DNA from 4 places in the Kitasatospora sp. NPDC088264 genome. Region 3 is predicted to be linked to each of the others. Evidence: riboswitches for the same ligand, from Rfam matches in the RefSeq annotation. Region 3 holds a riboswitch; each other region holds the start of a gene.
The links. A riboswitch is a leader RNA that binds a small molecule or an ion and turns the genes downstream of it on or off. The one in region 3 is predicted to bind cyclic di-AMP.
Positions count from the first base shown of each region.

Region 1: it holds a riboswitch for cyclic di-AMP, as region 3 does, so the genes downstream of both, AB0O82_RS19785 (LysM peptidoglycan-binding domain-containing M23 family metallopeptidase) here and AB0O82_RS12905 (NlpC/P60 family protein) in region 3, are expected to answer to the same signal.
Region 2: it holds a riboswitch for cyclic di-AMP, as region 3 does, so the genes downstream of both, AB0O82_RS08030 (M23 family metallopeptidase) here and AB0O82_RS12905 (NlpC/P60 family protein) in region 3, are expected to answer to the same signal.
Region 4: it holds a riboswitch for cyclic di-AMP, as region 3 does, so the genes downstream of both, AB0O82_RS23480 (transglycosylase family protein) here and AB0O82_RS12905 (NlpC/P60 family protein) in region 3, are expected to answer to the same signal.

Region 1 is NZ_JBFBIR010000023.1:75,219-82,337, reverse strand. Features, by position in the region: gene AB0O82_RS19810 (HipA family kinase) at 1-37, shown strand, start outside; gene AB0O82_RS19805 (DUF3037 domain-containing protein) at 34-450, shown strand; gene AB0O82_RS19800 (MarR family transcriptional regulator) at 570-1,025, shown strand; gene purB (adenylosuccinate lyase) at 1,163-2,593, shown strand; gene AB0O82_RS19790 (MFS transporter) at 2,601-4,133, opposite strand; cyclic di-AMP (ydaO/yuaA leader) riboswitch at 4,446-4,628, shown strand; gene AB0O82_RS19785 (LysM peptidoglycan-binding domain-containing M23 family metallopeptidase) at 4,631-5,590, shown strand; gene AB0O82_RS19780 (DUF2470 domain-containing protein) at 5,867-6,586, opposite strand; gene AB0O82_RS19775 (MFS transporter) at 6,766-7,119, shown strand, end outside.
Region 2 is NZ_JBFBIR010000007.1:20,783-27,901, reverse strand. Features, by position in the region: gene AB0O82_RS08050 (SpoIIE family protein phosphatase) at 1-624, opposite strand, end outside; gene AB0O82_RS08045 (PP2C family protein-serine/threonine phosphatase) at 707-1,837, opposite strand; gene AB0O82_RS08040 (TetR-like C-terminal domain-containing protein) at 2,059-2,628, opposite strand; gene AB0O82_RS08035 (alpha/beta hydrolase) at 2,699-3,526, opposite strand; cyclic di-AMP (ydaO/yuaA leader) riboswitch at 3,872-4,030, shown strand; gene AB0O82_RS08030 (M23 family metallopeptidase) at 4,043-4,876, shown strand; gene AB0O82_RS08025 (hypothetical protein) at 4,990-5,952, opposite strand; gene AB0O82_RS08020 (GNAT family protein) at 5,995-6,567, shown strand; gene AB0O82_RS08015 (sensor domain-containing protein) at 6,758-7,119, shown strand, end outside.
Region 3 is NZ_JBFBIR010000012.1:143,779-150,897, forward strand. Features, by position in the region: gene AB0O82_RS12890 (glycosyltransferase 87 family protein) at 15-1,454, shown strand; gene AB0O82_RS12895 (hypothetical protein) at 1,519-2,550, opposite strand; gene AB0O82_RS12900 (NlpC/P60 family protein) at 2,760-3,806, opposite strand; gene AB0O82_RS12905 (NlpC/P60 family protein) at 4,033-5,178, opposite strand; cyclic di-AMP (ydaO/yuaA leader) riboswitch at 5,189-5,338, opposite strand; gene AB0O82_RS12910 (NlpC/P60 family protein) at 5,677-6,711, opposite strand; gene AB0O82_RS12915 (NYN domain-containing protein) at 6,912-7,119, opposite strand, start outside.
Region 4 is NZ_JBFBIR010000031.1:71,735-78,853, reverse strand. Features, by position in the region: gene AB0O82_RS23495 (ATP-binding protein) at 28-549, shown strand; gene AB0O82_RS23490 (DUF397 domain-containing protein) at 929-1,192, opposite strand; gene AB0O82_RS23485 (hypothetical protein) at 1,752-2,729, shown strand; cyclic di-AMP (ydaO/yuaA leader) riboswitch at 3,164-3,324, shown strand; gene AB0O82_RS23480 (transglycosylase family protein) at 3,311-4,705, shown strand; gene AB0O82_RS23475 (LacI family DNA-binding transcriptional regulator) at 4,815-5,834, opposite strand; gene AB0O82_RS23470 (glycoside hydrolase family 13 protein) at 5,860-7,119, opposite strand, start outside.

The DNA.
Region 1 (7,119 bases), on a different contig from region 3:
CGGTCCGCGCGACTGGCTGCCGGAGGTGCCCGCATGACCGAGCCGAGGACGCCCGCGCTGCCGGCCGCCGTCGAGCTGCACGACTACGAGTACGCCGTGATCCGCGCGGTGCCGCGGGTGGAACGCGGCGAGTGCGTCAACGTCGGGGTGCTGCTGTACTGCCGCCAGAACGGGTACCTGGCCGCGCGCACGCACCTGGACCAGGCCCGGCTGCTGGCGCTCGACCCGGTGGCGGACGTGAACGGGGTGCGGCGGGCGCTGCACGGGATCGAGGCGGTCTGCGCCGGGGGGCCGGAGGCCGGCCCGGCGGCGGGGGACAGTCCGGGGCAGCGGTTCCGCTGGCTGACCGCTCCGCGCAGCGCGATCGTCCAGCCGGGGCCGGTGCACACCGGGCTGACCGCGGACCCGGACCCGGAGCTGCGGCACCTGTTCGATCAGCTGGTGCTCTAAGCTCTGTCGACCGGCCGGAGGCTTCGTCGACCGGCCGATGCCGCAGTTCCGGTCAAGCCGTCGACGGTTGCCGTGGTCAAAGCTTGAGTTGCTGAAGCACTTGGCCGTACGCTGACCCCATGGGTTCGACAGCGACGACGACCGTACCGACCAACGCCGAGTTGATGGAAGCGTTGGCCGCCGTCGGCGCCGCGTATTTCCAGGACTTCGCGGCGGCCGCGGCCCGGCACGGGCTCTCCTCCTCGCAGGCCAAGGCGCTCGGCGCGGTGCAGGAGCCGGTGCCGATGCGGGCGCTGGCCGGACGGCTGGGCTGCGACGCGTCCAACGTCACCGGGATCGTGGACCGGCTGGAGTCGCTGCGCCTGGCCCACCGGGAGGCCGCCGCCGGCGACCGCCGGGTGAAGATCGTCGTGATCACGGACGAGGGCCGGGAGATCCTGAACCGCATCCGCGGCGAGATGGCCCGCACCCACCAGGCGTTCGAGGCGATGACCGACGAGCAGCGGATCGCGCTGCACTCGATCTGCGCGCAGGTCCTGCCGGTGCTGGCCGGCCGGTCCGGCGCCGCCCAGTAGGCCGCCCGGCAGCGGGCCGCCCCGCGCCCGGCGGGAATCGTCGGGCGGGCCCGGTCGGAGCCGTCCGCTCCGGCCCGGGCCGGAGCCGCCCGATGCGCCGACGTTCCGGCTGACCTCGGCTGTTAGGCTTGCGAAGCGTGAGCGCGAAGCCCCAGATCCCCAATGTCCTGGCCTCCCGGTACGCCTCGGCGACCCTGGCCCAGCTGTGGTCCCCCGAGCACAAGGTGGTCCTTGAGCGCCACCTGTGGCTCGCCGTCCTGAAGGCCCAGCAGGACCTCGGTGTCGAGGTACCGGCGAACGCCGTCGCCGACTACGAGCGGGTGATCGACCAGGTCGACCTCGGCTCGATCGCCGCCCGTGAGCGGGTCACCCGCCACGACGTGAAGGCCCGGATCGAGGAGTTCAGCGAACTCGCCGGCCACGAGCAGATCCACAAGGGCATGACCTCCCGGGATCTGACCGAGAACGTCGAGCAGCTGCAGATCCGCCAGTCGCTGGAGCACGTGCGCGACCGCACGGTGGCCGTGCTGGTCCGGCTGGCCCGCCTGGCCGCCCAGCACTCCGAGCTGGTCATGGCCGGCCGCTCGCACAACGTGGCCGCGCAGGCCACCACCCTGGGCAAGCGCTTCGCGTCGATCACCGACGAGCTGCTGGTCGCCTTCCGTCGCCTGGAGGAGCTGATCGCCCGCTACCCGCTGCGCGGGATCAAGGGCCCGGTCGGCACCGCCCAGGACATGCTGGACCTGCTCGGTGGCGACACCGACAAGCTCGCCGAGCTGGAGCGCCGGGTCGCCGGGCACCTCGGCTTCGAGAACGTGCTGATCAGCGTCGGCCAGGTCTACCCGCGCTCGCTGGACTTCGAGGTGCTCACCGCCCTCGTCCAGCTGGCCGCCGCGCCGTCCAGTCTGGCCAAGACCATCCGTCTGATGGCCGGCCACGAGCTGGTCACGGAGGGCTTCAAGGAGGGCCAGGTCGGCTCCTCGGCGATGCCGCACAAGATGAACACCCGCTCCTGCGAGCGCGTCAACGGCCTGGCCGTCATCCTGCGCGGCTACGCCTCGATGACCGGCGAGCTGGCCGGCGACCAGTGGAACGAGGGTGACGTCTCCTGCTCAGTGGTGCGCCGGGTCGCGCTGCCGGACGCCTTCTTCGCCTTCGACGGCCTGCTGGAGACCTTCCTGACCGTCCTCGACGAGTTCGGCGCCTTCCCCGCCGTGATCGAGGCCGAGCTGGACCGCTACCTGCCGTTCCTCGCCACCACCAAGGTGCTGATGGGCGCGGTGCGCGCGGGCGTCGGCCGGGAGACCGGGCACGAGGTCATCAAGGAGCACGCCGTCGCCTCCGCGCTGGCGATGCGTGCGGGCGCCCGCGAGAACGAGCTGCTGGACCGGCTGGCCGCCGACGAGCGGATCCCGCTGGACCGGGCCGGGCTGGACGCGCTGCTGGCCGACCGGCTCTCCTTCACCGGTGCGGCCGGTGCCCAGGTCGCCGAGGTGGTCCGCCAGGTGGAGGCCGTCGCCGCCGCCTACCCGGAGGCCGCCAAGTACGCGCCCGGTGACATCCTCTGACGATTCGTCAGCTGGCTGAGGGCCCTGCCGCCGATCCGGTGGCGGGGCCCTCGTCCGTGTGGACGTGGCCCGGGTCGAGCGGCGGGGTGGTGCCGCAGGCCCACTCGCAGTCCGGCTCGGCCACCGGGCGGTCCACCGGCGCGAGCACGTTGCCGCGGACGGTGGCGAAGGCCGTCAGCCCGCCGGTGACCAGCAGCCCGGCGCAGATCAGCATCGCGGTGCGGAAGGCCGAGTCCACCGCGGACGGCACCCGGTAGGCGTCGCCGCTCAGCCCGGCGAGCGAGGGCAGCGCGGCGACCGCGAGCAGCCCGGCCGCGCGGGCGGCGGCGTTGTTGACGCCGCTGGCGATGCCCGCGTGCCGGACCTCGACGGCGGCCAGCACCGTCGCCGTCAGCGGCGCGACCAACAGGGTCATCCCGCAGCCCAGCACCGTGACGGCGGGCAGCACGTCCGCCCAGTAGGAGGAGCCGGGGCCGGTGCGCAGCATCAGCAGCACCCCGGCGGCGCACAGCAGCGGACCGACGGTGAGCGGGATCCGGGGGCCGATCCGCTTGCCCAGCCGCCCGGCGCGCGCCGACAGGGTCAGCATCAGCACGGTGATCGGGACCAGGGCGAGGCCGGAGACCAGCGGGGAGAAGCCGGAGACGATCTGCAACTGCACCACCAGCAGGAAGAACACCCCGCTGAACGCCGCGTAGACGCAGAGGGTGACCAGGTTGACGGCGGTGAACAGCCGGGAGGAGAAGAGGCCGAGCGGCAGCATCGGCTCGGCGGCGCGGCGCTCGACCGCGATGAAGGCAGCGCCGAGCAGCAGGCCGATCGCGCCGGTGAGCCAGACCGCGGGGGACAGGCCCTCCCCGGCGGCGGTCAGCGCGTAGGTGATCGCGCCGAGGGCGAGCGCGGCGAGCAGCGCGCCGGGGACGTCGAAGCGGCCGACGGCGCTCTCGTTCCGGCTCTCGGGGACGAACCGGGAGGTGACCGCGACCACGGCGGCCGCGAGCGGAAGGTTCAGCAGGAAGATCCACCGCCAGCCGGGGCCGTCCACCAGCCAGCCGCCGAGGAAGGGGCCGACCGCGGCCGACACCCCGCCGAGGCCCGACCACAGGCCGACCGCCGCCGAGCGGTCGTCCGGGTGGAAGACGGCTTGCAGCATGGCGAGCGAACCGGGGGTGAGCAGCGCCCCGCCGATGCCCTGGACGGCGCGGGCGGCGATCAGCACGTGGATGGTGGGGGCGGCGGCGCAGGCCGCGGAGGCGGCGGCGAACCAGAGCACGCCGATCAGGAAGACCCGGCGCCGGCCGTACCGGTCGCCGAGCGCGCCGCCGAGCAGGATCAGTCCGGCCAGGGTGAGCAGATAGGCGTTGAGCGTCCACTGCAGGGACGCGAGGGAGGCGCCGAGATCGGTGCCGATGCGGGGCAGCGCGACGTTCACCACGGTGCCGTCGAGCATCGCCATGCTGGAGCCGAGCACCGTCGCGAGGAGGACCCAGCGTCCCCGCGAGGTGCCCAGGCGCAGTGTTCCTGCTTCGGAGGTGGCCACGGGCCGATCCTGCGCCCGTGGGGCGTACGTGACAAGGGTCACCGGGGGGTGTGTCGGTGGGTGCGCGGTGCGTGAGCGGGCGGGTGCGCAGCGGTGGCGGAATCGGCGCAGCGTCGTGGATCAGTGGCGCCGGGTGAATGGATTGTGCACGTACGGTGCAGCCGATCATTCGGAGGGTCACCGCAGCTCGGGGGGTTGTTGCCGGTTCAAGTGATCGACATTGCTTCACCCGAACGGATGGGTTTTAGTTCAGCGACCGCCCGGCCAGTCCGGACGGATCCACCGGGTGGAACGCCGAATCCTGCCGCTGCCCGGTGGCTCGCACCGAACTCTGTACGGCAGGAGCGGGGGACCCACAGGTAAGTCGCCGGACCGGAAACGGCACGCTTTCGCGTACCCGGATCCAGGGCCGGCTAGGGGTGAAGCCGCATGTGCGGCCGGGCAACTCCAGCCCGAACCCGACAGCTCACCTCGCAGGCGTCGGAGAGGAAAATTCCATGCCTGCACAGGCTCGTCGTATCGCCCTGCCCCGCGCCGCCCGCATCGGGATCGCCACCGCCGTCACCGGTGTCTCCTTCGCCCTGCCGCTCGTCACCGCGATGAGCGCCCAGGCCCACCCCGCGCCGGCCGCCGCGGTCACCGCCGCCCCGGCCGCCGCTCCCGCCGACCAGGCCCAGGCCTCGTCGCAGGAGAGCTACCGCGTCGTCAGCGGCGACACCCTGTCCCGGATCGCCGACGCCCAGCACGTCGACGGCGGCTGGCAGGCGCTGTACGACCACAACCGTGAGGTCGTCGGCGGCAACCCGGACCTGATCTTCCCCGGTCAGCGGCTCGTGATCGCGGGCCAGGCCGCCCCGGCCAAGCCCGCTGCCCCGGCGAAGCCCGCCCAGCCGTCCGCCCAGGACGCCGCGCCGGCCACCACCGCCGCCAAGCCGCAGGCCCAGCCGGAGGTCCGGACCGAGGCGGCCAAGCCGTCCGCCCAGCTCCAGACCCAGCTGCAGACCGCCGCGCCGTCCGCCGTGGTCACCGCCGTGCCGGTCGCCGCCGCTTCGGCCTTCGTCGCCCCGCTGGCCGGCCCGAAGCTGGGCACCGCGTACGGCGTGGCAGGCTCGATGTGGGCCTCCGGCCACCACACCGGCCAGGACTTCGTCGCCTCCACCGGCACCCCGCTGCGCGCCGTCGGCAACGGTGTCGTGGTGAAGGCCGGCAACGGCGGCGCCTACGGCAACGAGGTCGAGATCAAGCTCGCCGACGGCCACTTCGCCGAGTACGCGCACCTCTCCTCGATCGGGGTGAAGATCGGTCAGGCCGTCAAGGCCGGACAGCAGATCGGCCTCTCCGGCGCGACCGGCAACGTGACCGGCCCGCACCTGCACTTCGAGATCCGCAACGGCTCGGAGTACGGCTCGGACATCAACCCGGTCGCCTACCTGCGGGCCCACGGCGTCGCGCTCTGACCCGTACCGGATGTACCGGATGTGCCGGATCTGCCGGATGTACCGGATGAGGAACCACCGCTGCTACGGGGCGAATCGACCGCCCGGGATGGTCATGTCGGGTGACCGCTCGACCGGGTGATCGCCGCAGCAGTGGACATGGGCGCGGGACACGCCCAGGCCGGCCCGGCTCGCGAGACTTCTCTCGCGAGCCGGGTCGGCCGCTGTCGTTTCCGGGCCTTGGTGGGTGTGTCCGGGGAGAGTTGACGATACGTCAGTGTGCTTCGGCGGGCCGGTTCAGAGCCGGTGGGCGGGCAGCCCGTGCTGGGCGGCGGTCAGCAGCTCGTGCATCCGCTGCCCGAAGTCCTCGGTGTCGGCGGCCGGTTCGGGGAAGACCAGGCGGACGTCGCGGTGGCCGTGCGGGTGGTCCAGGCGCAGGACCAGGCCGTGGCGGTCCAGGGCGAGCGGGCGGACCTCCGGGTGCTGGGCGAGCAGGTCCGGGTCGAGCAGCCGGGTGAGGACGGCGAGGGCGTCGGCGTGGTCGTCGGCGAGGTGGGTGAGCATGGCGGCCTCGTAACGGGCCAGCGGGTCGGGCGTGGCGAGGGCGAGGTCGCCAGCGGTGAGCGCGCCGGTGCCGTAGGGGGTGGCGAGGACGGCGTGGGCGACGTCCACGCGCAGGTGGACGCTGAGGCCGTCGTCGGCGAGGTGGGCCAGGTGCAGTCGGCCGGCCAGGGTGAGGCGGGCGCGGATCCGGTCGCGGACGGCGACGGGGGAGATGTCGGTGACGTCCAGGACGACGGCGAGTCCGTCGGTGGCGCGGGCGGCGGCGGTGGCGAGCGGGTCGCCCAGCGGGGCGCGCAGGCGCAGCCGGGAGCCGTGGACGGAGACCGGGGTGTCGAGGTCGTGGTGTTCGCCGCAGGCGCGGACGGTGAGCGAGGAGGTCGCGCTGAGCAGGCTCTGGACGCGCTCGGCGGTGGTGGGTTCGGGCACCTCGGCGTCGCCGGCGGGCAGGCTCATGACGGACCTCCAGTTAGTTAGGTGAGCCTAACCTAATCTCCGCTCGAGGGTGTGGCAAGTGGCGTGGCCGGGATTGCTGTCGTCGGGGATAGGTGGCGCTTGCAAGTACCTGCGGGTGTCTCGTATTGTCGACGCTGGTAGTTGCATGCGCAACGGTTCTCTCTGGAAAGCGGTCCCTCATGCCCCTCGCGCTCCTGGCGCTGGCGATCAGCGCCTTCGGTATCGGCACCACCGAGTTCGTGATCATGGGCCTGCTGCCCGAGGTCGCCGGCGACTTCTCGGTCTCCATCCCCACCGCCGGTCTGCTGATCTCCGGCTACGCGCTCGGCGTCGTGGTCGGCGGCCCGCTGCTCACCATCCTCGGCACCCGGGCCCCCCGCAAGGGCATGCTGCTGACGCTGATGGGCCTGTTCGTGGTGGGCAACCTGATCGCGGCCGTCGCCCCCGCCTTCGGGCTGCTGATGATCGGGCGGATCGTCAGCGCCTTCGCGCACGGCGCGTTCTTCGGCATCGGCTCGGTCGTCGCCGCCGAC
Region 2 (7,119 bases), on a different contig from region 3:
GGCCAGCCCGGCGGGGAGGCTCCCGGCCCCGTCCGGCGGTGCCCCGGCCGGATCCTGGGGTATCCGGGCGTCCGCGTGGTCGAGTAGGTGGGACAGCCGGTGGGCGCAGGCCTCGCCGATGGTCTCCAGGACGTCCAGGTCGCGGCGGGGGACGGTGCCCCGGTGGGCCAGCGCGAGGGCGAGGACGCCGACCGGCCGCTCGTCGACGACCATCGGCAGGGCGATCACGGCGACCATGCCGGTGCCCATGCCGACGTTCTTGTTCGGGTAGTCGACGCTGGTGTGCTCGGGACTGAGCAGGTAGGGGCGGCGTAACCGCAGGGCCATCGCGGCGGGGAGGTCACTGGCCGGATCGACGGTGCTGTAGCGCTCGTGGGCCCAGTCCGGCAGCCCGTGCGAGGCGGTCAGTCGGAGCATCCCGGCGGAATCCAGCAGGTAGAGCGCGGAACCCTCGCCGGTGATCCACCCCGGCCCCTCGGCGAGGACGGTGCCGAGCAGTTCGGCGGCGCTGGTGCAGCCGAGCAATAAGCGCACGCAGCGCATGGGGCTGCGGGCGGTGGGACTGCTGCGCGGCGTCCGGCTCTCGTCCTCGGAGGGGGGAACCCACGGAGAGCTCAGGTCCATCGGATACCCGGCCTTTCCGCTCTCGGGGGGTGGGTGCCCTCTGGGTGCCCGAACGGGCACTTAATTCTTAATACCTTATTTCTCAAGCGGGTGCTGAAGCGGGTGAATGGTGACCCAGACGGCGCACCAGCACCAGCGTCCGGTCGTCCGCCGCGTCCCGCGCCACCGTCCGGACCAGCCGCTCCGCCGCACCCCGGGTGAGCTGCTGCTGCGTCCGCCACGGCCGCACCACGGGCTCGGCCGCCGCCAGCAGCCGACCCACCCCCTCGTCCAGATCCCGACCCGGCACCTCCACCAGGCCGTCACTGAACAGCAGCAGCGAATCGCCCCGCCGCAGCCGCCCCGACACCGCCGGATACAGCGCGCCCGACACCAGCCCCAGCGCCGGGCCGCCGTGCCCCGACCGCGCCCAGCCGCCGCCGTCCGCCCGGCGGAACTGCGCGGGCGCCGGATGGCCTGCGTTGAACAGCAGGTAGTCGCCCGTCGCCGGGCGCAGCGCGAGGTGCACCGCCGTCGCGAAGTCGTCCTCCCAGCCCATCCGCACCAGGTGGTCGTTGGCCGCCGGCAGGAACGCCTTCGGCGGCACCCGCCCCAGCAGCATCGCGAACGCGCCCGACAGGTGCGTCGAGCGGGCCGCCGCCCGGCTGCCCTTGCCCGACACGTCCACCAGCAGCAGCTCCAGCAGATCCTCCTCGGGGCGGTGCGCGCACAGCAGGAAGTCACCCGAGAACGAGGTGTCGCCGGCCGGCGCCAGCGCACTGTCGAAGTGCCAGTCGAGCAGCCGCTCCGGAAGCCGGGCCAGCGTCCGGGTGTGCTCGGCCAGCTCCAGCAGCATCGAATCGCCCTGGGTCCCGCGCAGACCCAGCCGGTGCCGGAACCGGTTCGCGGCCAGCACCGTCACCGCGGTCGCGGCCAGTACCAGCGTCACCCCGATCCGCACCCCGAGCGGATCCCGCACCACCGCCCCCAGCACCCCGCCGGCCAGCGCCGCGCACACCAGCACCAGCAGCTGCCCGCGTCGCAACAGCAGCCCGCCGACCACCAGCGGCAGCACCAGCGCCGACGGCGGCCAGCTGTACGGCAGCACGATCGGCAGCACGCTCAGCACCGCGGTCACCCCGAGCAGCACCCCCAGCGCGTACCGCGCGGCCCGGGCGTTCCCGTCCAGCAGCCGCAGGTACCACCGCCGCGCCCTCGCTATCGGTGCGGGCACGTGGACCTCCGCCAAGGGGTCGGCGGTCCCCTGTCATGACCACCAGTCAGCCCGGCCACACTAACCCGTCCGCCCCCACGACCCCCAGGCCCGCTGCCTGCCCGCCGCACGGGAAGTCGGCGGGTCCGACTTCTCGCGCACGCCTCACCCGGTGCGCCGGCCGTTCCGTCGTCGTGGGAGACCGGGTGGGTCGTGCCGCGGCCGGTGCGGTGGCCGGCGTCTCAGGGGGTGGGCCAGGTGCGGAGCCCGGTGGTGAGGAGGGTGATGAGGCGGCTCTGGGTGGTGGCCAGGTCTTCGGCGAGCTGGAAGCCGCCGCCGATGGAGAGGGAGGCGAAGCCGTGGGCGACGGAGCGGACGGTGCGGGCGGCGTGGATCGCCTCCGCGCCGTCGAGGCCGTACTCCCGCAGGACGGCGATGATCACCCCGACGAGCCGTCCGGCCGCGCGGGTGAGGTCGTCGTCCGGCTGCGGGGCTTGCGGGAGGGCGTTGTAGCGGTGCGGGTACTCGGTGGCGTACGCGTGGTAGGCGCGCAGGACGGTGTCGACGGCGTCGTCGCCGCTGCGGCCGACGGCGGCCTCGGCGAGCCGGTCGGCGAGTTCCTCGGTGACCCGGACGGCGATGAGCCGCCGCAGTTCGGCGAGGCCGCCGCTGACGTGCTTGTACAGCGACGGGGTGGCGACCCCGGCCCGGGCGGCGACGGCGGCCAGGGTGAGGGCGTCGGCGCCCTGCTCGTCGATGAGGGCGATGGCGTGGTCGACGACCTGCTCGGGGGTGAGTCCTACTCGGGGCATGGTGTGGGCTCTCCGTCGGTGGAAGGCGTACGTGGCGTGGCGTGGCGGGGCTGACGTGGGCGGGCGGGGCTCAGGCGAGTTCGGCGAGGAAGGGCAGCAGGGCGTCGGCGGTGGCCTGCGGGTTGTCGGCCATCGGGTAGTGCCCGGATCCGTCGATCATGACCTTCCGCGCGTTGAGCGCGATGGCCTGCCGGTCGGCGACGGCTTCCGGCTCGGGGAAGTCGGGGTCCTTGCTGCCCATGATGACGAGCGAGGGGCAGCGCACGGCCGCGGTCCAGCCGACGGGCGCGGAGTCCCCGCTGACGTGTCCGCGGGTGGCGGTCTTGCGGCCGGGGGTGCGCATGGCGGCGACGAGTCCGGCCACGTACGGGTCGAAGTCGGCGGGCCTGGCGCCCGGGTAGGCCAGCTTGCGGTGGTAGAGGCCCCAGAAGGCGGGCGAGTGGACGGTCAGGAAGCCCATGACGCGGAGGGCGCCGCGCATGAGGGCGCCGGGCGGGGGGTTCTCGATGAAGGCGTCGATCAGGGCGATGCCGGCGACCCGCTCGGGGGCGTCGCCGGCGGCCTTGACGACCGTCGCGCCGGTGTAGGAGTTGCCGACCAGGACGGCGCGGTCGATGCCGAGGTGGTCGAGCAGGGCGAGGACGTCGGTGGCGATGGCGGCGGGGGAGTAGTCGTCCCAGATGATCGAGGATTCCCCGAAGCCGCGCAGGTCCATGGTGATGACCCGGCGGCCGGCGGCGGCCAGCAGCGGGCGGAGGTGCCGGTAGGCGGCGCGGGTGTCGAGCATTCCGGGGAGCAGCACGACGGGGGCGCCGTCGCCCTGTCGGGTGTCGTCGTAGGCGAGGCGGCCGCCGGTGACGTCGAGGTACTGGGTGGTGGGGGCGCTGGTGGCGTTCATGGTGGGCCTCCGGAGGGTTGCCGGTGCGGGGCTTCGGTGCTGCCGCCGATAGCCATAAAGCTAAGGCTAATAGCCTTAGCCGTCAAGCCCTCGCGCCCTGCGGAGCGGGGGAGGCCGGCGGGGGGTGCGCGGATGAAGGGTCGTTCGTTGACGTCCGATCACGTGAGGTGGCGTCAACGGTGCTCAAGGGGGTGCAGGGGTGTCCAAGGGGAACAAAACGCCCGTCGTGCCCCGGAGTGCCCCGCCCGTCTCCGGTCGTCCCGGGCGAACGGCTTGGAATCAGGGCCTCCTAGGATTAACGTTTGATAACGCAGCGCGGTCGTCAACGCCGTACCCAGACGGCACCGTGCGCCGTCGCCTAATCCCGCCGACCGGCCTCCGGGCAGGTCAGGGAGCCGGGGAACCACGTTCCTTGGGGTGAATCGGCGGGGCTCCGGCCCGGCCGTAGGAGACCTTCCTGCTCCGAACCCGTCAGCTAACCCGGTAGGCGCGAAGGAAGGAAAGGAGCGCGCCTCCGTGGCGTCGACGCACACTCCGGCACACCCGGCCGGCCTCGCAGCAGGTACCCGGCTCCTCGACCACCCCGGCCCGGACGGCCCCGAGTACGCGGGCCCGGAGGCCGAGACCAACCGGCACCGGATGCCGCGTCAGGTCCGTGGGGCCTCCCCGCTGCTCGGCGTCACCGCCGTCGCCGCCACCCTGGGCGCCACCGGCTTCGCCTCCGCCACCCCGGCCGCCGCCCCCGCCATCGAGACCCCGGACGAGACCCCGGTCGCCCTCTCCGCCGACCCCGGCCTCGCGCTCGCCGCCCGCATCCAGCTGCAGGCCGACAGCCAGCGCACCGCCGCCGAGGAGGACGCCCGCGTCCAGGCCGCGAAGGAGGCGGAGGCCAAGGCCGCCGCCAAGGAGGCCGAGGCCAAGCGGGCCGCCGAGGAAGCCGAGCGGGCCAAGGCCGCCGCCCTCACCCTGCCGGTGCGCGACTACCACCTCACCGCCCACTACGGCCAGAGCGCCCGCTACTGGGCCCACCTGCACACCGGCCTGGACTTCGCCGCCGACACCGGGACCCCCGTCTACGCGGTCGGCCAGGGCACCATCACCTCGGCCGGCTGGTCCGGCTCGTACGGCTACCGGATCGTCGAGACCCTGCCCGACGGCACCGAGATCTGGTACTGCCACCTCTCCTCGATCATCAAGGGCTCCGGCAAGGTCGGCTCCGGCCAGCAGATCGGCAAGGTCGGCGCCACCGGCAACGTCACCGGCGCGCACCTGCACGTGGAGGTCCGCCCCGGTGGCGGCGCCCCCGTCGACCCGGAGACCTGGTTCCAGCAGCGCGGCGTCAACCCCTGACGCACCCGCGAAGCCCCGGCCGCCGGAACCAGCAGCGCGGCCTCAACCCCTGACGCACCCGCGAAGCCCCGGCCGCCGGAACCAGAAGGCACCGCGGCCGGGGCTTCGCCGCGTCACTCCTGCGCCGGGTCTGCCGGCTCCGCCGGGTGCGCGTCGAACTCCTCCTGCGCCGGCCCCGCCAGCCCCTCCAGGCGGGCGTCGAACTCCTCCTGCGCCAGCCCGGCCAGGTACGCGTCGATCTCCTCCTGCCCCGGCTCCGGCGCGAGGTCCGGGAACTCCTCCACCAGCAGTCGTGGCAGCCCGGGCACCGTCCACTCCCCGTACAGGTCGAGCGCGGCTTCCACCGCCGCCTCCTCGAACGCTCCGAAGTCCCCGGCCAGTTCGTCCGGCATCGGCTGGCCCAGCGCGGTCAGCTCGGCCAGGTTGCGGTAGCTGCGCCGCATCAGGCCCTGCTCCAGCAGCCGGCGCGCGCCGTCGGTGGCCATGCCGACCGAGATCACCCGGGTCGGGCTCCAGCCCTGCTCGTCCACCTCGTCCAGCCAGCCGGTCTGCGCCAGTGCGGCGAACACGGCCAGCCGCTCCTCCTGCGCCAGCTCCCGGAAGCCGGTCAGCCACTCCCGCACCGCCTCCGGATCCGCGACGTCCGCCCCGTACGCGTGCAGCAGCAGCGCGTACAGCCGGGGCCAGGTCACCAGGTCGGCGCGGCGCAGCAGCCCGGCCGCGACCTCGCCCTGCCACTCGGCCTCGGCGTGCAGCCGCTCCTGGCGCTTGGCGTTGAGCCGCTTGGCGGCCCGCTGGTGGTCGGTCAGCAGCCGGACGGCGGCGCCGTACGCCAGCGGGTCCGCCTCCGGTTCGGGTTGGACGTACAGGTAGAGCCGCTCGTACAGCAGGTGCTCCACCGCGTTCGAGGTCAGTTCGGGCCAGCCGTCGTGCATCCTGCCCTCGCCCAGCTCCAGCAGGGCCAGCACCGCGCGCAGCGGCGCTTCGGCCACCGGGGCGCGGTCCTCTTCCGCCGCCCAGGCGAGCAGGTCGGAGGCCCTGGTGCGCGGGGCGAGCCGCAGGTCTTCGTCGTTCATAGCTCGAACGGTAACCGCTGGCCGGGGGTAGGGTCGGCTGCCATGGTCCCCGTACGACTCACCGGCCCCCGGCTGGCCATCCGCGAGTATCACCACACCGCCGGCGACGTGGACGCGCTGTACGGGCTGTTCAGCGACCCGGAGGTCACCCGCTACCTCCCCTTCGAGCCGCGCGACCGTGAAACCTGCGCCGACCAGATCGAGCTCTACCTGGAGGAGGCGATGGCGCCGGAACGGGACACCTACCGGCTGGCCGTCACCCGGCGCGACGACGCCGAGGACCCGGTGGACGCCGTGCCGATCGCCCACGCCTCCCTCACCCTCGGCAAGCACCGCTCCGCCCACCTCGGCTACGTGCTGGGCCGCGACGTCTGGGGCCGCGGCTACGCGGGCGAGATCGCCGGCCTGCTCTGCGAGCTCTCCTTCGAGGCCCTCGGCGTGCACCGGCTGGCGGCCCGGGTCGACGTGGACAACGGCGCCTCGGCCAAGGTGCTCCTCCGGCTCGGGTTCCAGTTGGAGGGGCGGGTCCGGCACGACCTCTACAAGGGTGGCGCCTGGTCCGACTCGTACCTGTACTCGCTGCTCGCCGACGAGTGGCGCGGCGCGACCGGCTGACGGCCCGGCGTGGACGTCCGGCGTGGACGTCCGACGCGGACGTCCACGCGGACCTGGGGGCAGGCCTGCCGGGTCAGGCCCGGGGGGTTAACCCCACCCCCGATCCGCCAGGCCTCCGGATCCTCCCCGGCCCGCCGTTCGACCAGACTGGTGCCATCAGCAGTCGAGAACGAGGGACCGGGGCCGGGACATGAGCATCAGCCGAAGCACGCAGGACCGCGAGTGGGACGTCCTCGGTGGTTACGGCGACGACCCGCGTCCCGCTCGGGCCCACCGGACCGAGGAGCCGCCGGCCGTCTGGCGGGCGCCGTTCTCCGGGCACTACTACCGCGAGATCGGCTACACGCTCACCGGCCTGCCGCTGTCGGTCATCGGCTTCTCCGTCTCGATCGTGCTGTTCTGCATGGGGATCGGCACCTTCGTCACCGTCCTCGGCCTGCCCGTCCTCGCCCTCCTGACCACCGTCGCCCGCGGCATGGGCCGGATGGAGCGGGCCCGGGTGCGCGGCATGCTGGCCCTGGACGTGCCCGCCCCGGCGCCGGTGCGCCAGAC
Region 3 (7,119 bases):
AACGAGGGAGCGCAGTGGAGTTGGCCCCGGCCACCGAGTCCGGTACACCCAGCGGCGCCGCCGGCCCCGGCCCGACGCCGGCCGCCCGGCAGGAGCCGGCCCGTGCCCCCGGCCGGCCGTTCGGGGCGCTCGCCGCACTCGGCGCCACCTGGGTGGCCACCCGGACGGTGCTGGTGCTGCTGATGACCGGCGTGGTCAAGGGGCTCGGCGGGGACATCACCGCCGACGTCTGGATGATCTACCACGCCTGGTACGGCGTCCTGCAGACCGGCACCTTCCCGTTCGACGACGTGACCTGGCAGTACCCGCCCGGCGCGGCCCTGGTGATCCTGCTGCCCGGCCTGCTGCCCTGGTCGTACCTGGTCTCCTTCTGGGTGATCTGCGGGATCGCCGACGTCGCCGCCACCGCCCTGCTGGTCCGCACCGGACTGCGCCGGGGCCGGGCACTGACCGGCGCCTGGATGTGGGTGGTGGCCGTGCCGCTGCTCGGCCCGATGGTCTACAACCGGCTGGACATCATCGTCACCGCGATCGCCCTGGCCGGCCTGCTGGCGCTGATCCGCCGCCCGGCGATCGGCGGGATGCTGCTCGGCCTGGGCGGGATCATCAAGATCTGGCCGCTGCTCGCCCTGATCGGCACCCCCTCCGGCCGCCGCACCCGCCGCGCCTGGACGCTGGCCGCGGCCACCGCCGTCTCGGTGGGCTTCCTGCTCGCGGCCGGGATGAACGGCGCCTTCGGCTTCCTCGCCTTCCAGAAGGAGCGCGGCATCGAGGTGGAGTCGCTCGGCGCGCTGCCGCTGCACTTCGCCCGGCTCGCGGACGCCTGGGACGGCAGGGTCACCATGAACTACGGCTCCCCGGAGATGCTCGGGCCGTGGGTCCCCGTGATCAGCAAGGTGATGATGGCCGGCACCGTGCTGGGCTTCGCCTGGCTGCTGCTCTGGCGCTTCACCGCCAAGCGCCGCAACGCGGCCACCATGTACGACGCGGCGCTCAGCGCGCTGCTCATCTTCACCGTCACCAGCCGGGTGATCAGCCCGCAGTACCTGGTCTGGCTGATCGGCGTCGCCGCCGTCTGCCTGACCGTGCGCAACAGCAGCCAGCGGCCGGTGGCCCTGCTGATCCTGCTCGCCTGCCCGCTGACGCTGGCCGAGTTCCCGCTGATGTTCAGCCGGATCCTCGCCAGCGAACCCTGGGGCGTCACCGTGCTCAGCCTGCGCAACCTGCTGCTGCTGGCCGCCACCGTGCTCTCCTGCGTCCGGCTCTGGCGCGCCACCCGCGGCCCGGCACAGCTCCCGGCGACGGTGGTGCTGGCCAAGCCCGAGCCGGTGCCCGCCGGCGCCTACCCGGTGCGCCCCGGCATCGCCTACGAGCAGGACCTGCTGGACGGCATCGACCGGCCCAGCACCCCGGCCAGGCAGCGGCCCGGCACCCCGGCCAGGCAGCGGCGCTGAACGCCGCGCGCGCCGTCAGGCTCTGTCCGGCCGATCCTGCCGGGCCCGCGACGCCGGACAGGACCTAATCGCGCAGCGCGGCCACCTCGTCCAGCCAGAGCCGGGTGAACTCGGCCAGGCCGACGCCCGGTCCGGCCCGGAGCAGCCGGTCCAGCCGGTGGTCCCGGTCCGCCCCCTCCCCGTCGGCCGCGCCGACCGCCCGGTAGAACGCCACGAGCCGCTCGGGCCCGTAGCGCCGGGCGAGCAGCTCGCAGGCGAGCCAGGCCTGCTCGTACGCCTGGGCGATGCCGTCGGCCCCCGCGGTGAAGTCCCGGTCGGCGGGCAGCGCGGTGGGCAGCCGGCCGGCGGCGACGTCCCGGGCCAGCTCGGGGGCGATCTGCTGCGGGCGCCGGCCGGAGCCCCGGTAGGCGGTCCAGTCGGCGACGCCCTCGGAGAGCCAGAGCGGTGTCCAGGCCCGGGTGTCGGCCCTGGTCGCGACGTGGGTGGCCTCGTGGGTGACGACCACCTGCCGGCCGAAGTCGCTGAGCCGCCCGAACGTGCCGGGGTTGACCAGCACCCGGTCGGCGGGGGTGTGCCAGGGCGCGCCGGGGGCGGCCGAGGTGACCGCCGCCATGCCCGCCCAGCCCGCCGGGTCGACCTCCAGCAGCCGGGCGAACTGCTCGGCGGTGGCGGGTACTTCGAGCAGCAGGCGGCCCGCCCAGCCGGTGCCCCAGACCTCGCTCACGGCGGGTGCGGCCCGGTCGGCCACCGCGACCAGACCGGCCGGGTCGGGCCCGTCGGCCAGTCCGAGCACCAGGCAGTGCGCGCCCGCCGCGGACCGGGCGGAGCCGAGGTCCCAGAGCGCCGGGGGCCCGCTCGCGCTCTCCTCCCGGTCGACCCGCCAGCCGCCGCCGGCCAGGACCAGGTCGATCCGGCGCGGGTACACCACCGGGTAGTCGTCGTACCCGGTGATCCGGACCGCCAGGTCGGCGGCGGCCGTGAGCCGCTCCGGTCCGGCGTCCGCGCCGAGCACCAGGTTGCGGTAGCCGGCCTCGATCGCCGCCGGTCCGGACCAGGAGGGCAACGCCCGGGCCCGCGCGTCCAGCAGCGCGGCCACCTCGGCCCGCCGGTCCGACGCCCACCGGTCCGACGCCCGCCCGGCCGCGGAGGGGGCCGCCGGGGCCGCCGGCGGCAGCGACAGCTGGGCCAGCCCGCCGGCCGCGAGCAGCAGCGCACCGCGCCGGGACAGCGTCCGGCGGGCGCCGTCTATCGGGTGGGGGGCATCGTCTATCGGGTGGGGGGCGTCGGGGTCGGACGGTGCCGGGCTCAGAGCCGGACCACCCCCGCGACCGGCATCGCGTTGACGCTCTCGTAGCGGACCTTGGCGCCCGGGTAGGGGGCGTGCACGATCACCCCGCCGCCGGCGTACATCCCGACGTGGTGCATGTCCCGGTAGAAGATCACCAGGTCTCCCGGCCGCGCTTCGGAGAGGCTGACCCGCTGCCCGGCGTACGCCTGGGCCTGCGAGGTGCGCGGCAGGGTCACTCCGGCCTGCCGCCAGCTGTAGTACATCAGACCGGAGCAGTCGAAGGCGCGGGGCCCGGTGGATCCGTAGAGGTAGGGCGAGCCGATCATCCGCACCGCGGCCGCCAGCGCGGCCGCCCCGCGCTCGGAGGCGGGCGGGGCCGTGCCGAGGTCCAGCCGGTCGGTGCCCCGGGTGGCGCGCTGCTCGGCCTCCCGGGCGTCCTGGGCGGCCATCCGGGCCCGCTCGGCGACGCCCAGGCTGTTGAGGAGCCGCTGGGCCTCGGTGAGCCGCTGCTGGATCTGCTGCTTGCTGTCGGCGAGCGAGCGGCGGGCCTGGTCGAGTTCGGCGAGCTTGCCGGCGGTCTCGGTGCGGCGCTGGTCGAGCCGGCGCTGGCGGGTGGCCAGTTCGTGCAGGGTCTCCTGCTGCCGCTCGGCGGCCTGGTCGAGGGTGCGGGCCCGGGACAGGTAGCCCTCCGGGTCGGTGGAGAGCATCAGCTGGACGGTCTGGGCCATGCCGCCGCCGCGGTACTCGGCGCCGGCCACGGTGGCGAGGTCGCCGCGCAACTGGTTGAGCTGGTCCTGGGCGACGGCGATCTCGCCCTGGAGGACGGTCGTCTCGCCCTGGAGCCGCTGCTGCGCCTCCTGGGCGGCGTTGTACTTCTCGGACGCCTGCTCGGCCTCGCCGTAGAGCTGCTCCACCTGCGCCTTGACGTCCTTGCGGGTGGGCGTGTCCGGCGCGGCGGGGGCGGCCTGGGCGCTGCCGCCCGTCGTCACACCCAGGGCGGTGGCGGCGGCCGCGGTCAGCACCAGCGCACGGGCGAGCAGTTGGGAACGACGGTGCACGGGCATGGCGGCAGCGGCTCCGATCCGGCGGTGGGCCCCGCCGCCGCCCCAACGCGGGCGGCCCTGGAAGCGGAGTCCGGTGGCAGACGTTAGCGAGTCCGGGCAACCGAGTCCAAACCCCTGCCAACCCGAATATTTGACCCGCAATCGGACATCAGTCCGATGCGCCGGAAAAGCCGCAGGCCCGGCCTTCCGTGGTGGAAGGCCGGGCCTGGGAGGGCCTGAGCGGGGATCAGACCCGCACGATGGAGGTCAGCGGCATGTTGCCGACGGCCTCGTAGCGGACCGACGCGCCCGGCTTGGGCGCGTGCAGCACCTGGCCGTTGCCCGCGTAGATGCCGACGTGGTGGGCGTCCCCGTAGAAGATCAGCAGGTCGCCGGGCTGGGCCTGGGAAAGGTCGGTGCCGATCCGGGTACCGGCGTGGGCCTGCTCCTGCGAGGTGCGCGGCAGCGAGACGTCGACCTGGTTGAACGCCCAGACCATCAGGCCCGAGCAGTCGAAGGAGCCGGGGCCGGAGGCGCCGTAGACGTACGGGCTGCCGATCTTGGAGGCGGCGATGGACAGCGCCGCGGCGCCGCGCGAGCTGCCGGCGCTCGGCTTGGTGACCGGCGCGGCGGGGGCCTGCGACGCGCTCAGGTCGGTGCGGCTGTTGTCGCGGGAGGAGCGGTCGGCGGCCTGCTGGGCCGCCGCCTGCTGCTGGGCGGCCTTCGCGGCGGCGTCGGCCTTCGCCTTGGCCTCGGCGGCGGCCTTCTCCTCGGCCGCGCGGATCGCCTGGCGCTCCTGCTCGGACAGGGTGTTGAAGAGGTCCTGCGCGGCCTTGAGCTTGCCCTGGACCTCGTCCTTGGCGCTCTTCAGCTGCTGGGTGGTGGTCTCCATCTCGGCGAGCTTGCCCTGGGCCTCGGAGCGCACCTGGTCGAGCTTGCGCTGCTCGTCCTGGAGCTGCTTGAGCTGGCCCTTCTGGGTGCCGCCGGCCTGGTTCAGCGTGTCGGCCTGGCTCAGGAAGGTGTCCGGGCTGGCGGAGAACATCAGCTGGACGGTCTGGGATATGCCGCCGTTGCGGTACTGCTCGCCGGCGATCTCGGCCAGGCCGCCCTGGAGGTCGGTCACCTGCCCCTGCTGCCGCGCCACCTGGTCCTGCAGGTCGGTGACCTGCTTCTGCAGCTGCTGCTGCTTCTCCTGGGCGGCGTTGAGCTTCTCGGTCGCGACCTCGGCCTGCTCGTTGAGCTGGTCGACCTGCTCCTTGACCTGGTCCTTGGTCGGCTGCGGGTCGGCGTGGGCGCCGGACTGCGCGGACAGCGCGACGGCCGCCGCGGCGAAGCCGGTCAGGATCGAGACCCGGGTGCGACTGGCGGGCTTGGGACGACGATGGGACGCCACGAAGGCGGACTCCTTCTTCCTACGCCGTCTACCGGGTGAGCTGACGGGTTCGGGCCGGAAGCGTGCCCTACGACGCCTCACGGCCGTTCCACCGGCCGACCTGGCGCCGATTCACCCCGGAGGAACGTGGTTCCCCGGCTCCGTTCGACAGCACCCCCGACTGCTGGGCTCCCCGTCGGGCAGGCACTGGGCCCGCCCCGCTGCGTCACGAACTCGACGGAAACCACCGCCGTCACCCTGGCTGGGCGATCGGGAGTGCGGTGGTTCGGGGCACGACCCTAGTAACTGAACCGTGATCCGTTCAAATCCTTGTCAGAAAAAAGACGGAAGAAGACCAAAGTTCTTTTGTGAATATGACACATAGTGATCACCGCCGTACGCAAAGCTGATCACTCTTCACCGGGGACTCGCGCTGCGGACAAAACCCGAACGCCACCCCCGGTCGGAGGGTGGCGTGGATCACAGGCCCGGACGGGGCCCTTCGGGCGTGTCGGGCCGTCAGACCCGGCGGATCGTGTTGATCGGCATCGCGTCGACCTTCATCACCTTCACCACGTCGCCGGTGTGCGGCGCGTGCACCACCATGCCGTTGCCGATGTACATCCCGACGTGGTGCCGGTCGGCGCCGTAGATGACCAGGTCGCCCGGCTGGGCCTGGTCCAGCGAGACCTTGGTGCCGACGTTGCCCTGCTCCTGCGAGGTGCGCGGCAGCGAGACGCCGGCCTGGCCGTACGCCCAGACCATCAGGCCCGAGCAGTCGAAGGTGGTCGAGCCGGTGGCGCCCCACACGTACGGCGAGCCCTGCTTGCTCATCGCCTTGGCCACGGCCACGCCCGCGTAGCCGCCGGCCTGCGGGAGGCTGCCGAGGTCGGCACGGTCGCTGCCGCGCGAGGCGCGGTCGTCCTGCTGCTGCTGGGCCCGCAGCGCGGCGCGGTCGGAGGCGCTGAGCGAGTTCAGCAGGTCCTGCGCGGCCTTCAGCTTCTGGTTGACGTCCGTCTTGGCCTGGTTCAGGTCCTTGGTGGTGGAGTCGAGCGAGGCCAGGACGGCGGCGGCCTCGGACTTCTCCTGGTCCAGCCGGCGCTGCTGGTCCAGCAGTCCCTTGAGCGCCTCCGACTCGCTGGCGCTGGCCTGCTGGGCGCTGGACGCCTTCTCCAGGTAGCCCGACGGGTCCGAGGAGAGCATCAGCTGGACGGACGGGTCGATGCCGCCGGTGCGGTACTGCTCGCCCGCCACGCCGGCCAGGCCGGTCTGGAGCTGGGTCATCTCGTCCTGGCTGCGGGCCACCTTGTCCTGCAGCTGGTCGGACTGCTTGCGGAGCTGGTCGGCCCGCTCCTTGGCGCCGTTGTACTTCTCCGCCGCCTGCTCCTGGTCCTGCTGGAGCTGGTCGATCTGCGCCTTGACGTCGGTCTTGCTCGGCTGGGGCGCGGCGTGCGCGGCGACCTGCGCGGAGAGGGCGACCGCGGTCGCCGCGGCAGCGGTGAGCACGGAGACCCGGGCGCGGCTCGGCTGCTTGGGACGGCGGTGGGAGGCCAAGGGAATTGCTCCTTCTTCCATCGGCCTCACCCGATCAGGTGAGAATCCGGAAAATAGGTTTGACGCCACACCCTAGGGAAGATCCACGGGTTTTGCCACTCCCCCGAAGGCGTGAACTCCACTTCCCCCGCAGGCTTCACTGGATGTGCACACCGCCGCAAACCGGGCGCTGACCAGGCCTCATCCCACCGCGGCAGCCGTCAGGGCCGCGCCAGCCGGTTCAGCAGCAGAACGGAAGCCACGGGGCGCGCGCCGGCCTTCCGCACGCCCTCCGCGACCTCCCGGTCGGTGGACACCACCACCACCGGACGACCCTGCGGCTCGGCCCGCACCAGACGGCGGATCAGCTCGTCCGCGGTCTCGCCGGTCCGGCTGAACCGCACCCGCACCCCGCGCGGTGGCGCCATG
Region 4 (7,119 bases), on a different contig from region 3:
TCCGCCCCCTTATGGGAGGAGCTCTTCATGAGCACCGGTACGGCTTTGGCGGTTGACCCCCATGTGGTCACCTGTACGCTCGCTCCTCGCTTCGAAGCCGTCAGAACCGCGCGCGACTTCGCCAGAACCTCTCTTCAGCGCTGGGGCCTGATGGAGCTGTTCGACGACGTCGCGCTGGTGGCCTCGGAGCTGGTGACCAACGCACTGCGGCATGCGATCGGCGCACGGCCCGACCCTGCGGGTGGCGTCCAGGGCGAGTACGACTTTCCCATACAGCCGACCCCTGAGGGCCGGCTGCCGATCCGAATAAGCCTGGTCCACCGCTCCCCCCAGGTGGTCTGCGCGGTGAGCGACCCGAGCTGCATCGGCCCGGTCGCCCGGGAGGCGGACTTCGTCGCCGAGTCCGGCCGCGGACTGCACCTGGTGGAGTCCTTCAGCCGCTCCTGGGGTTGGCACCCGCTGGGCAGCGGCAAGGTGGTCTGGGCCCTGTTCGAGGCGGAGCCGGCCACCGGTTCCGAACTCGGTGGACGGCACCGGCGCTCGGCCTAGCGCCAGGCGGCGCGCGGCCGGCCGAGGGAGGCCCCGGGAGGACCGCACCCCGGGCTCCGCGGAGCGGATCGGCGGGCCTGGCACAGGTGCGCCACGGGCTCCGGCCCAGCCCTCAGGGCGATTTCCACGACGATTCCCGGGCCTGTCTCCCGGACGAGCCGGCCGGACCGACGGCCGGGCACCCCGGCGGCCCGACTCCCGTCCACGTCCGGGCCCCCAGCCGTGCGCGGGACCACCCGCCACACCTGCGCGCGGTCGGCCGCGAGAACGGCCGCCACGAGAGCGCCCGCCATGTGGCCCCGGACCGGCCCCGGACAAGACAAAGGCCGTCGCGGTGTCAGCACCCACGACGGCCCCCCGATGGCAGGACGGCGGCCGGTCAGACCGCCAGGTGGTCGAACTCCCCGTCCTTGGCCCCCAGCAGCAGGGCGGCGATCTCGGCCCGGGTGTAGATGAGCGCCGGACCTTCCGGGAAGCGCGAGTTGCGCATCGCCACATCGCCCCCCGGCAGGGCCGCGAACTCGACGCAGTTCCCCTGGGAGTTGCTGTGCAGGCTCTTCTGCCAGACAACCCCCTTGAGGTCGGCGGCCGCCATCCCGTTGTAGGTGTCGTACGAGCCGTACGTGTCCTGCGAGTCGTGCATAGAAATCTCCCGAAGAGCTCCGGAGTGGTCGTCCAGCGCGGCGCTCCCGGCACCCGCCGAACGAACGGACCGGCCCCGTACCGGCCCGGCACAACGCCTCACTTGACGCGATGATAGCTGCTGTGCACGTGCATCAGCACGGGACATTGCAGGTGCACGAGGCCTTTCACCGGCAGTTCTGAACTCTTCACGGACCCTTCTCCTGACGGTACGTAAACGGACATAGCCGAGTGAATCGCCAGATTCTCGATAACCGGCCGTGAGCGATTCCCCGCTGAATGTTGATCTTCAGACGCCCGGAGTCGCGCCTTCGTGACCCTCCGTCAGGCGACCTCCCGGCTGTGAGACATCTCACGCGCCACAGAAGCAACTCGACGCCCCGTCGGACACGTCAGGGCAACCAGCGGTGATCGCTCGAAGGCTGGGTGAGATATGTCCGGATTGCGGGCAAACCGCCCGGACGGACACGACGGGAGCGCGGCGCACCCGCCATGACCACGTGAAACTCGAACGGCAGCCGAATGCAGGCCTGACGGGCCGATGTCCTACGATCTCCGGCATGAGCACCGCAGCCATCCCGGGCGCGCCACTGCCCGTCCGCACTCCAGGCTCCCGTGCGCGGGGGCGCCACCGTCGCCCCGAGCGCCCCGAGATCCCGGCCGGATCCCCGGCCCTGGTGCTCGCCGTGCCCGCGACCGCCGGGCCCGAGTCCCGCTCGGTCGTCGAGGAGCTGCTGTCGATCGTCCGCAGCGAGCAGGGCGACATCCAGACCGCCGTCGGCTACCTCCCGGGCGAAGCCGCCCAGGGCGCCGACAGCGACGACCGCACCGTCGCCGAACTGCTGGCCATGGCCGCCGAGGCCGGCCTGCCCGCGCCGGTCCTGGTGCCGCTGGTACCCGGCCCGCACGGATTCCTGACCGAACTCCACGCCCTCGCCGCCGAGTACGGAGCCCCCGTCACCGACGTGCTCGGCCCGCACCCGCTGCTCGCCGAGGCCGTGCACGTGCGCCTGTCCGAGGCCGGCCTGGCGCGTGCCGACCGGGCCCGGCTGTTCGCCATCGCGACCGCCGCGGACGGCGTCGTGCTGACCACCGTCGGCGGCGAGGAGGCCGCTGCCGCTGCCGGCATCACCGGTGTCCTGCTGGCGGCCCGGCTGGCCGTCCCGGTCGTGCCCGCCGCGCTCGACGTGCCGGGCTCGGTCGCCGCGGCCGTCAACCACCTCAAGGAGACCGGCTCCCAGCGCCCGGCGCTGGCCCCGCTGGTGATCGGGCCGGAGGCCGACTCCGAGCTGCTCGCCACGGCCGCCGAGGAGACCGGCTGCCCGTCCGCGGCGCCGCTGGGCGCCTACCCGACGGTCGGCCAGCTGATCGCCTCCACCTACCTGGCCGCGCTGCCGGCGCCCTCCCCCGAGGCCCTGACGCGGGCCGAGGCCGAGGCGGCGGAGGCCGCCGAGGGCACCCACGCCGACCACTCCGGCCGGGGTGGTCGCGCCGCTCACGCCGCTCACGCCGCCGCCGAGGAGTCGGCCGGCCAGTAGTAGCGGTCACCGCACGTGTGAAGGGCCCGGAACGGCTACGTTCCGGGCCCTTCCCGCTTGTCCCGTAAGGGAGTTAAAGGACGAATAGGTGTGATGTCCGTTCTATCCGCATTTGTTCACCATCGCTCGACGCACCCCCCGACGGCCACAGTGCGGACACGCCGCTCTCCCGACGGGCGGGCCCCCAGGCGACCCGACCCACCGTCACCCGCCTCCTGAAACGCAGACAGTTGCGCGCACCCTTCGCGGCGTTGCCGGAAATCGGTCATTTCCGATCATGACAAGTGAGGGGAACGACCGTTCTCGCCAAACCGTGATGCGCGTCACAGGTGTTTGCAGTTTGAACTTAAGTCTGCTTAACGTGCTCCCCGTTCGTGGCCACACGAACCCAGTTCATCCGCGACGCCGAGTCCTGCCGTCGGATGTCCTGGCAGCGCGAAAACGCACCACGGCAGGAGCGGGGGACCCACAGGTAAGTCGCCCCGGACCGTTCCCCGGAACGATCCAGGGCTAGGGGTGAAGCCGCGCCCACAGCGCGGCCGGGCAACTCCAGCCCGAATCCGACAGCTCACCTCGCAGGCGTGGGAGAGGACTGCGTCTTCATGCTGCCCACCAACGGCACCCGTCTGTCCAGTCGTACCCGACGCGTGATCGCCGCCGTCGGCGTCGCGGGCGTCGGCCTCACCATCCCCTGCCTCACCTCCGGCACCGCCTCCGCCGCCTCCGTCGCCACCTGGGACAAGGTCGCCCAGTGCGAGAGCACCGGCAACTGGAGCATCAACACCGGCAACGGCTTCTACGGCGGCCTGCAGTTCACCTCCAGCACCTGGGCCGCCTTCGGCGGCACCGCCTACGCCCCCCAGGCCAACCAGGCCACCAAGGACCAGCAGATCGCCGTCGCCGAGAAGGTCCTCGCCTCGCAGGGCCCCGGCGCCTGGCCGGTGTGCTCGGTCCAGGCCGGCCTGACCAAGGGCGGCACCCCGGCCGCCGTCGACACCTCGGCCGGCTCGACCACCGGCTCGGCTGCCGGTTCGACCGCCACCAAGCCCGCCGCGAAGCCGGCCGCCCCGGCCGCCAAGCCCGCGCAGACCCAGACCCCGGCCCCGGCCGCGAAGCCCGCCAAGCCGGCCGCACCGGCCCAGGACCAGGCGCAGGCCCCCGCCGACTCCACCAACGGCACCTCGGCCCAGAAGGGCCAGAGCCAGGCCCGGAACAGCGCCCAGCCCCAGGCCGACGACTACACCGTCGCCTCCGGCGACTGGCTGTCCTCGATCGCCGACAAGCACAACCTCCAGGGCGGCTGGCAGCGGCTGTACGAACTCAACCGCGGCACCCTGACCGAGGGCCCGGACTCCATCTACCCGGGCCAGCGCCTCTCGTTCAAGGACGGCGGCCAGGCCCAGCAGTCGGCTCAGGCCGACCGGTCCGGCTCCGGCTCGTCGGCCACGTCCGGCTCGGACTTCACCTGGTTCGACCGCTCGCAGAAGTCCGGCCAGACCTCCAACGGCGCTGTCGCGAGCGCCAAGCCGGCCGCCCAGCCCCAGGCCCCGGCCACCAAGCCGGACTCCAAGCCGGCCGCCCAGGCTCAGACCCCGGCTCAGACCCCGGCCGCCACCGGCAGCATGGCCGCCGCGGTCTCCTTCGCCCAGTCGAAGGTCGGCCAGGCGTACGTCTACGGCGGTACCGGCAACGGCGGCTGGGACTGCTCCGGCCTGACCCAGGCCGCGCTGCGCGCCGCGGGCGTCTCCGTCCCGCGCGTCGCCGCCGACCAGGCCGCCGCCAGCACCCGCGTCTCGCTGGACAGCCTGCAGGCGGGCGACCTGCTGTTCTGGTCCAACAACGGCCAGAACTCCGGCGTCTACCACGTCGCGATCTACATCGGCGGCGGCCAGTACGTCGAGGCCGCCAACCCGAGCTCGGGCGTGCGCCTGCAGACCGTCGCCAACTGGGCGCCGGACTTCGCCGGCCGGGTCTGAGCACGACCGACGGGTGACAGCCGACAACTGACGGCTGACCCGGCACCCTGGCGGCACACAACGGGCCCCGGAGAGCAACTGCTCTCCGGGGCCCGTCCGTTGACCGTCCTCAGCGCGCGCAGGCCCCCGTGGACCCGCGCATGACCAGCTCCGGCTGGAACATGAACTCCCCGCGCTGGACCGCGTTTCCGCCGACCTCCTCCAGCAGCGCGTCCACCGCCGCGGTCGCCATCGCCTCGACCGGCTGGCGGATCGTGGTCAGCGGCGGCTCGGTGAAGGCGATCAGCGGCGAGTCGTCGAAGCCGACCACCGAGACGTCGTGCGGCACCGACAGCCCACGCTGCCGCACCGCCCGGATCGCCCCGAGCGCCATCATGTCGCTGCCGCAGACGATCGCCGTGCAGCCCTTGTCCAGCAGCGCGCCGGCCGCCGCGTGCCCGCCCTCCACGCTGAACAGCGTGTGGTGGACGAGTTCCTCGGCCTCCTCCTGGCTCCGTCCCAGCACCTCGCGCATCGCCGCCGTGAAGCCCTCGATCTTGCGCAGCACCGGCACGTACCGCCGCTGCCCGACCGCCAGCCCGATCCGCTCGTGCCCGAGTTCGGCCAGGTGCTGGACGGCCATCCACATCGCGGCCCGGTCGTCCGGCGAGATGAACGGCGCGTCGATCCGCTCGCTGTAGCCGTTGATCAGCACGAACGGCACCCCTCGCCCGGTCAGCCGGGCGTAGCGGTCGTGGTCGGCGGTGGAGTCGGCGTGCAGCCCGGAGACGAAGACGATGCCCGCCACGCCCCGGTCGACCAGCATCTCGACCAGTTCGTCCTCGGTGGACCCGCCCGGTGTCTGGGTGCACAGCACCGGGGTGTACCCGTGCCGGCTGAGCACCTGCTCGATCACCTGGGCCAGTGCGGGGAAGATCGGGTTGCTCAGCTCCGGCGTGATCAGCCCGATCAGGCCGGCGCTGCGCTGGCGCAGTCGGGTCGGCCGCTCGTAGCCGAGCACGTCGAGCGCCGCCAGCACGGTCTGCCGGGTGGCGGCGGAGACGTTCGCCTTGCCGTTGAGTACGCGGGAGACGGTGGCTTCGCTGACCCCCGCCTGCGCCGCGATGTCTGAGAGTCGCGCCGTAGTCACGGTCCCAGAGCCTATTGCAACCACGTCAGACCGCCCACCAGCCGGTGCTGTCCGGCGCGAGCACCGTCTCGCCGCCGTCGACCACCAGCTCCACCGAGGAGAGCAGCAGCTTTCCGGGCGCCGCTATCCGGACCGGCTCGTCCGTGGCGTTGACGGTGCAGACGAAGGAGCCGCGGCGGAACGTCAGGGTCCCCTCGGGGCCCTCCAGCCACTCCACGGCCGTCCCGGCGCCGAGGTCGTCCTGGGAACGGCGGACGGCGAGCGCGCTGCGGTACAGCTCCAGGGTGGACGCCGGGTCGCCGGTCTGCGCCTCGACGCTCAGCGCGGCCCACTCGGCCGGCTGCGGCAGCCAGGACGGCCCGCCGGCGACCGGGCCGAAGCCGTACGGGGCCTCGGTGCCGGACCACGGGATCGGGACGCGGCAGCCGTCGCGGTAGCCGTCCTGCCCGGCCTTGCGGAAGAACGACGGGTCCTGGCGGACCTCGTCCGGCAGGTCGGTGACGTCCGGCAGACCGAGTTCCTCGCCCTGGTAGATGTACGCGGAGCCGGGCAGCGCGAGCATCAGCAGGGTGGCGGCGCGGGCCCGGCGCAGGCCGAGCTCGCGGTCGCCGGGCGTGCGGATCTGGGTGCCGAGGCCGGGCGGGTTGGCGAAGCGGGTGGCGTGCCGGGTGACGTCGTGGTTGGACAGCACCCAGGTGGTCGGGGCGTCGACCGGGCGCATCGAGTCGAGCGAGACGTCGATCACCTCGCGCAGCGCGGCGGCGTCCCAACCGGTGCCCAGGTACTGGAAGTTGAAGGCCTGGTGCAGCTCATCGGGGCGCACGTAGTTGGCGGTGCGCTGGACGGTCGGGGTCCAGGCCTCGGCGACGCCGATCCGCTGGCCCGGGTACTCGTCGAGGATCTTGCGCCAGCTGCGGTAGATCTCGTGCACGCCGTCCTGGTCGAAGAACGGCATGACGTCGTTGCCGAGCAGCTTGAGCTGGTCGGAGCCGCCGAGGTCGGGCAGGCCGGGGGCCTTCACCAGGCCGTGGGCGACGTCGATGCGGAAGCCGTCGACACCCATGTCGAGCCAGAACCGCAGGATCGAGCGGAACTCGTCGGCGACGGCCCGGTTCTCCCAGTTGAAGTCGGGCTGCTCGGGGGCGAACAGGTGCAGGTACCAGTCGCCGGGGGTGCCGTCCGGGTTCTCGCTGCGCGTCCAGGCCGGGCCGCCGAAGATGGACTCCCAGTCGTTGGGCGGCAGTTCGCCGTTCTCGCCCTTGCCGGGGCGGAAGTGGTACCGCTC